Regions from separate parts of the Mucilaginibacter florum genome, predicted to be linked through region 2. Evidence: riboswitches for the same ligand, from Rfam matches in the RefSeq annotation. Region 2 holds a riboswitch; each other region holds the start of a gene.
The links. A riboswitch is a leader RNA that binds a small molecule or an ion and turns the genes downstream of it on or off. The one in region 2 is predicted to bind cobalamin.

Region 1 (2,268 bases), 900 kb from region 2:
GCCAGCTTTTGAACGCGCGCAGTGATTTTGTCAAACTTAACGCTCTCTTTGTTTCCGTTTCTTTTTAGTACAAACATTTACCCCTCCTTACTCCCCTAAAGGGGAGCTATTTTGATTTTTTTGATAGTCATTAATAATATCCCTCTTCTATAGGAGAGGGTTGGGTGAGGTTTAAAAATCCTCGTCAAGCGAAAACGCCTGTGTTTCTTTATTTGCAGATAATACGCCTGCTTTTTGGTAGTCTCCTACGCGTTTTTCAAAGAAGTTGGTTTTGCCCTGCAACGATATCATCTCCATAAAATCGAATGGATTGGTAGCGTTGTAGATTTTGGTATAACCTAATTCATCCAGCCATCGGTCGGCCACAAACTCGATATATTGCTGCATCAGGCGCGAATTCATACCGATCAGGTCTACAGGAAGCGCATCGGTAATAAACTCTTTCTCAATGGCCACAGCATCGCGAATGATCTCATGTACCTGTTCTTGCGGAAGTTTATTGTTAAGCATGCTGTAAAGCAGGCAGGCAAATTCGCAGTGCAAACCTTCATCACGGCTAATGAGCTCATTGCTAAAGGTTAAGCCCGGCATTAAGCCACGTTTTTTAAGCCAGAAGATGGAACAGAAGCTACCAGAAAAGAAGATACCTTCAACCGCAGCAAAAGCCACAAGGCGCTCGGCAAACGAGCCGTTTTCAATCCAGCGTAAGGCCCACTCCGCTTTCTTTTTAACACATGGCACAGTATCAATTGCATGAAACAAACGGTCTTTTTCTGCGCTGTCTTTAATGTATGTATCAATTAGCAAAGCATAAGTTTCTGAATGGATGTTTTCCATCATGATCTGGAAACCATAAAAACAACGTGCTTCCGGTAATTGCACTTCGCTCATAAAGTTAACGGCAAGGTTCTCGTTAACAATACCGTCACTGGCAGCAAAAAACGCCAGGATGTGCGAAATGAAATGGCGTTCACCATCGTTAAGATTATTCCAGTCTTTTTGGTCGCCGCCCAAATCTATTTCTTCGGCAGTCCAGAAACTGGCTTCATGTTTTTTGTACATCTCCCAAACTTTGGGATAATTAATGGGCAGGATCACAAACCGATCTTTGTTTTCCTGTAGCAATACTTCTTCCTGTGGCATAACAATAAACTTAATCTTCTTAATAAAGCTGCAGGAATTGACAAGAGACAGAAACGCCATTACCTTTGTAAGTGAGGCGGCTATGAGGCTCTTGACAAAACCTTATTTCGTGAAAGTTTTGACAATTAATAAGTCCGGCAGGTGTCTGGCTGTATAGCCCTGAGGCCATTTCACAGTTGCACGTCAGCCCGTGATTTTCGCACGGTTCCCTTTTGATCACATTAGCTTTTCAAGCTTACTGCAAACCGAAATTATTGTTGTTTAGAACTTAGTTCAAAGCTACCATTAAAGTGTCTAAATCTGATGTGGAAGTTTTTAACAAATAACAATTTGCTAACATCAAAAACAATTTAATAAGTTTGAAATGAACTGATTACACAGGCTAATTATTAACATTGCCTTTTTTGATTTTTATGCTCAGAAAATTTTTATTAGCAGCACTTATTTTCGCATCATCTGCAGTATTTGCTCAACAGGCTGATACCGTTTTGCTAAAGCAATTGCTGGAAGCACACCCGGAATATTTTAACGGTATTTTAATGCACCCACAGCATAACGAGGTGCAGATCATCTACACCCAGATAAACCGCTACAAAAATAACTCTCCTCATTTTAAAACATATACTTACAGGCTTAATCCGCAACATTACTTTTACCCGGCAAGCACTGTTAAGCTGCCGACCTTGATTTTTGCTTTAGAAAAAGCTAACCGCTTACATACAAAAGGCCTTAAAAATGCTGAAATGCTTACTGACAGCGCTTGGGCCGGGCAAACCAAAGTAGATGCAGATACCAGTTCGGCTACAGGTAAGCCAAGCATGATAAATTATATTAAAAAGATACTTTTAGTTAGCGACAACGATGCTTATAACCGCCTTTATGAATTTGTTGGGCGGAAGGAGATCAATGAAAAGTTGAAGAAGTATCATTTGGATGGTACGCGCATAGTCGGCCGGCTGGCTATTGGCGATGGCTGCGAGAATGCAAAACATACTAACCCCATTAAATTTTATGAGCATGGTAAGCTGGTTTATAAAATGCCTGCACAGTATGACGACCGCGACTATCCTATGCAGCTCGAGAATATGCTGCAGGGTAAAGGCTACATAGATCGTAATAATCAGT
Region 2 (2,268 bases):
CATAAGGGGTATGCAGTAAAGAGCTGGAAGGGGAAATCATGATACGTTCGCTGCCTAATGCACCAATGGCTTTGGTAATATGGGCAAGCGATTTTTTGTAATCATTCTTCCAAACGTTACGGCCATCGATAACACCTAATGATAATTGCAGATTTGCAGGCATCAACGCTAATACTTCATCTAACTGTTCTGGTGCGCGTGCCAGGTCAATGTGTAATGCCTGTACTGGCAGGTTAACTGCTAAAGGCGCATTATCAAGCAGGGCATCAAAGTAGGTTGCTACCAATAGCTTTACGCCACTTACGCGATTGGCTATTGCACGGTAGGCGTACTCAAAGGCCTCTTTCTCTTTTTTGCTGAGGTCCATTGCCAGGTAAGGCTCATCAAGCTGTACCCACTCGGCGCCATAATTTTTTAGCCTGTTAATTATGTCGACATAAACCGGAACCAGCTTCTTGATTAAATCTATCTTGTCGAAGCCGGCCTCCTTTTCTTTACCTAATAACAGGTAGGATACAGGGCCAATGATTACAGGCTTTGCTGCACCGCCAACATATTGTTTGGCGTGGTTAAACTCGGCGAACAGCTTTTCTGAAAACAGATTAAATTGCTGATCGGCAGTAAACTCAGGAACGATGTAATGATAGTTGGTATCGAACCATTTTGTCATTTCCATGGCCTTAATGTCGAGGCCATCTTTCTGATAACCACGTGCCATGGCAAAGTACATGTCGATCTCCTCATTACCTTTTACAGAAGCAACTACCGGAGAGTAACGTGCAGGGATTGCGCCAAGCAGCAGGCTCATGTCCAGCACATGGTCATAATAGCTGAAATCATTGCAGGGGATAAGATCGATACCTGCATCGAGCTGCAACTGCCAGTTGGCCTCCTTAATTTTGCGGGCGGCAGCATAAAGATCTTGCCTGGTGATTTTGCCCTGCCAGTACTGTTCGCTGGCTTTTTTGAGTTGACGGTGGCTGCCCATGCGTGGGAAACCAAGATTGTTTTTTAGCATACGCGTAAAACTTAGTTAAACATTAATTGAATTGATTAATGCTCCTTACGTTTCGGTATGCTTTCGGAAATGGGTAGAAATAAACACAACAGTGCAGCATAATACCGCCTGCTTGTCCATCGACTACTGCTTCAATCGCGAAAGCATTGGTCTTTTAACAGTACGGCAAGTATCCTGGCTTGTCCTTTTACCGTTACCTTCCCAACGCTTTGTGAGCGATAGTGGCTATTTACGGCGGCCTTTGTTAAGGCGGACTTACAGTTGCGCGACAGCCCATGATTTACACATGGTTCCTTCTTAGTCCCGGCGTTAACCGGAAACCTGTACTGCTGGAAGATTTTTTCTTATTGTAAAGAACGTTTAACAAATGTAAGTGATTTGCAGATGAAAAGATAATGTTTAGTTTGCGTATGTACTTTATGGTTTGAATAAGACTTTCTTTTTCTCCCCAAAAGAAAGTCACCAAAGAAAAAGTCGTGACTTTGGCCTTGTTGCTTTGTGCCAAAAGTAAGTTAGCAATACCTGTGCTTGCCGCAACAAGCCCGAGGTCACATTTAAAACGGTTATGTAAAGACAGTAATGAAATAAATTAAGGGTACAACCGATATATATAACAGCAAGCAGCTTCTGGCTGAAAGCCGGTAGATCTGGAGCGAATGCCGTTGTGGCGATTCCGGGATCGGACGGCTTTGCAGGAATAGCCCTGTGCGACAAAGAAGCCTTTTGCTGTTTTGGCCTTTTGGTTACTTTGTGGCTAAGACAAAGTAACAAGGTTTGATTTTCTTATTCATCAAACACGATATACCACTTGCTGTCATCATCTTTTGCATAGATCAGTCCGTCGCTCATTTCAAAAACGTCGCGGCCCTGCTTTTCACTAAACCATTGTTTCTTTTCATAAATGCGGATGCCGCCGTTTTCGCGTTGCAGGTATACCTGTAAGGCATGCATGGTTGGCGCAATTTCGTGCAACTGCTGGCTGTCGCCCTCTCTTACAAATGCTGAACTCATATTAAGCTAACACAGGCTATTTACAAATGTTGCCGATTGTTATTGAATTTGTATTTTTAGCAATGCAGCAACAAACAGCCGAAAGATCACAACTGGTTAGGCAACGTATTAAGTTAGTTATTGGTGGATCTGTCGGCAATTTGGTGGAGTGGTATGACTGGTATACCTACTCGGTGTTTGCGCTGTATTTTTCGGGTGCATTTTTTCCTGATGATAACGAGACTGTACGCTTGCTGAAT
Region 3 (2,268 bases), 890 kb from region 2:
AGATTGGTAAAACTGATGTTGAGTATAATGCTCGTTAGCACCGCCGCTGTTATTCAAGAAATCCGGGTCTAAATAATTCAGATAGTTTTGCGAATACTTGGCATTTAACAACAGATGGAAACTGCTTTTTGCAAAATATTCATAAGATGATTGAGCAAGAAAATCTCGATTTTTTAATCTTTGGTTTGATGTCTGTGTATAATAAATTACCGGCCCGGGTAAGCCCCTATCACTATTATAATAGTTAATCTGTGCTTTAAAACGGTTACTGTCGCTTTTTGTCCAATATAAAGAAGCATCTGTTTGTAAGGCTTTTACATCAGTATTGGTACGGGTTGACAGGGTATCGCTTCCGTCGCCATGGACTTTGTATTTATAATGGCCATCAGCTTTGGTATAATTGTTATTTATAATAAACGACAACCTGTTACTGATACGTTGTTGCCACTGCAAGTACGGGTTAATTAAACTGAATGAACCTACATTGCTGCCCACCAATATTTTATAAGGTTTATCTGCTGTAAGTACTGGCCGTACAGTTTTAATATCTAAAATACTCGCCGAAGCAAATGCCCTTGCCGGTTGTACTATGCCTGGTAGCTGTGCATTATATAAACTGATTGATTGTATATTATAAAGGTTGAATTTACCTAGATCTATCTGTCCGTTTTGGGCATCATCTAGCAGTACGCCATCATACAAAACGCCGGTATGGTTAGCGCCAAGGCTGCGCACAGAAACAGTTTTTAATCCGCCTATACCGCCGTAATCGCGTACATTAACACCGGCAAAATTATTGGCAATATCTGCAACTGTTAAAGCAGCATAATGCTTAAAATCCGTACTATTAATTTGCTGCGACGGTGTTACCGATTGCACATTTGGCAAACGGTTAGCATTGATGTTTACCTCTTTTAGCTTTTTTGTAGTATCCTTTTGCGCTTTAGCAATTCCTGAAATAAATATTAAAGCAGCAGCCAGCATCACCATTTTTGGTTTGCTATGGATATAAATATGCCTTACTGCCTTTTTCATTTTATTTAAAAGCCAGCAACACGAAAGATAATTGAATAGAAATACTGCAATAGCAATACGGCATTTCATCCAAGCTTCAGTCCGCGAAAGCTGTGAATAACTAAACTTTTGGCAGGTCTTCTGGCTCGTCCTTGTGTTGATGCCTTCCCGTTACTTCGAGCGTAAACAGTGGCGTGATGTTCAACAGGCTTAATTAACTAAGCCGGACTTACAGCTGCGGGACAGCTCCGGATTTACACCGGATTCCCTTTTAATCTTTACAGGTATTGTAAAGAACCTAAAAGCGGTGCAAATGTACTAAATAGAAAAACAAAACCCGGATGTTTTGTTACATCCGGGTTGGTAATTAAAGAGTAGGTTGAAACAAATATCTTAAGATGAGCAGGTAACGCAACCTTCTTCCATGCTGCAGCTCGGGCCGCTGGTTTGGGTTAGTTCAATGCTGTCTAAATCATTCATTTGTACGTTTGATGCTTCTGGCGCTGGTATAACCGGTTCCATCTCTTTACTGCCTTGTTTTTCAACAGTAAACTGTACTGCCTGGGTAGCTGCTTGTGTACGCAGGTAATACATACCTGTTTTTAAACCGCGTTTCCATGCGTGGAAGTGCATCGAGGTCAGCTTAGCATTGTTAGGGCTGTCAACAAACAGGTTAAGTGATTGCGACTGGCAGATAAATGCGCCACGATCTGCCGCCATATCAATCAGGCTTCTTTGTTTAATTTCCCAAACGGTTTTGTAAAGTTCTTTAAGATCAGCAGGGATCTCGTCGATATGCTGGATAGAACCGTTTGCTGCAATGATCTTATTCTTCATGGTATTGTTCCACAAACCAAGGTTTACAAGATCTTTCAATAAATGTTTGTTAACAATCACAAACTCGCCGCTTAATACCCTGCGGGTGTAAATGTTTGAGGTATAAGGTTCGAAACACTCATTGTTACCAAAGATTTGCGAAGTAGATGCAGTAGGCATTGGCGCAACCAGTAAAGAGTTACGCACACCGTGCTTAACAACTTCTTTACGCAGGCTTGCCCAATCATGACGATCGGTTGGTGCAACGTTCCACAAGTCGAACTGGAACTTACCTTCTGACAACGGTGACCCTTTGAAGGTTTCGTAAGCGCCTTGCTCAATGGCCAGGTCCTTACTTGCTGTCATTGAAGCAAAGTAAATGGTTTCAAAGATGTTTTTGTTTAATACCCTTGCCAGTTCGCTTTCAAACGGCAAACG

Region 1: linked by a shared signal. The riboswitch ahead of PQ461_RS11250 (ribonucleoside-diphosphate reductase small subunit) and the one ahead of metE (5-methyltetrahydropteroyltriglutamate--homocysteine S-methyltransferase) in region 2 are both predicted to bind cobalamin.
Region 3: linked by a shared signal. The riboswitch ahead of PQ461_RS11260 (TonB-dependent receptor plug domain-containing protein) and the one ahead of metE (5-methyltetrahydropteroyltriglutamate--homocysteine S-methyltransferase) in region 2 are both predicted to bind cobalamin.

What each region holds. Positions count from the first base shown of each region.
Region 1 is NZ_CP117877.1:2,635,174-2,637,441, reverse strand. Features, by position in the region: gene PQ461_RS11255 (ribonucleoside-diphosphate reductase subunit alpha) at 1-77, opposite strand, end outside; gene PQ461_RS11250 (ribonucleoside-diphosphate reductase small subunit) at 172-1,143, opposite strand; cobalamin riboswitch at 1,263-1,408, opposite strand; gene PQ461_RS11245 (serine hydrolase) at 1,557-2,268, shown strand, end outside.
Region 2 is NZ_CP117877.1:3,530,684-3,532,951, reverse strand. Features, by position in the region: gene metE (5-methyltetrahydropteroyltriglutamate--homocysteine S-methyltransferase) at 1-1,018, opposite strand, end outside; cobalamin riboswitch at 1,166-1,359, opposite strand; gene PQ461_RS15260 (hypothetical protein) at 1,802-2,029, opposite strand; gene PQ461_RS15255 (MFS transporter) at 2,056-2,268, shown strand, end outside.
Region 3 is NZ_CP117877.1:2,638,904-2,641,171, reverse strand. Features, by position in the region: gene PQ461_RS11260 (TonB-dependent receptor plug domain-containing protein) at 1-1,035, opposite strand, end outside; cobalamin riboswitch at 1,129-1,332, opposite strand; gene PQ461_RS11255 (ribonucleoside-diphosphate reductase subunit alpha) at 1,408-2,268, opposite strand, start outside.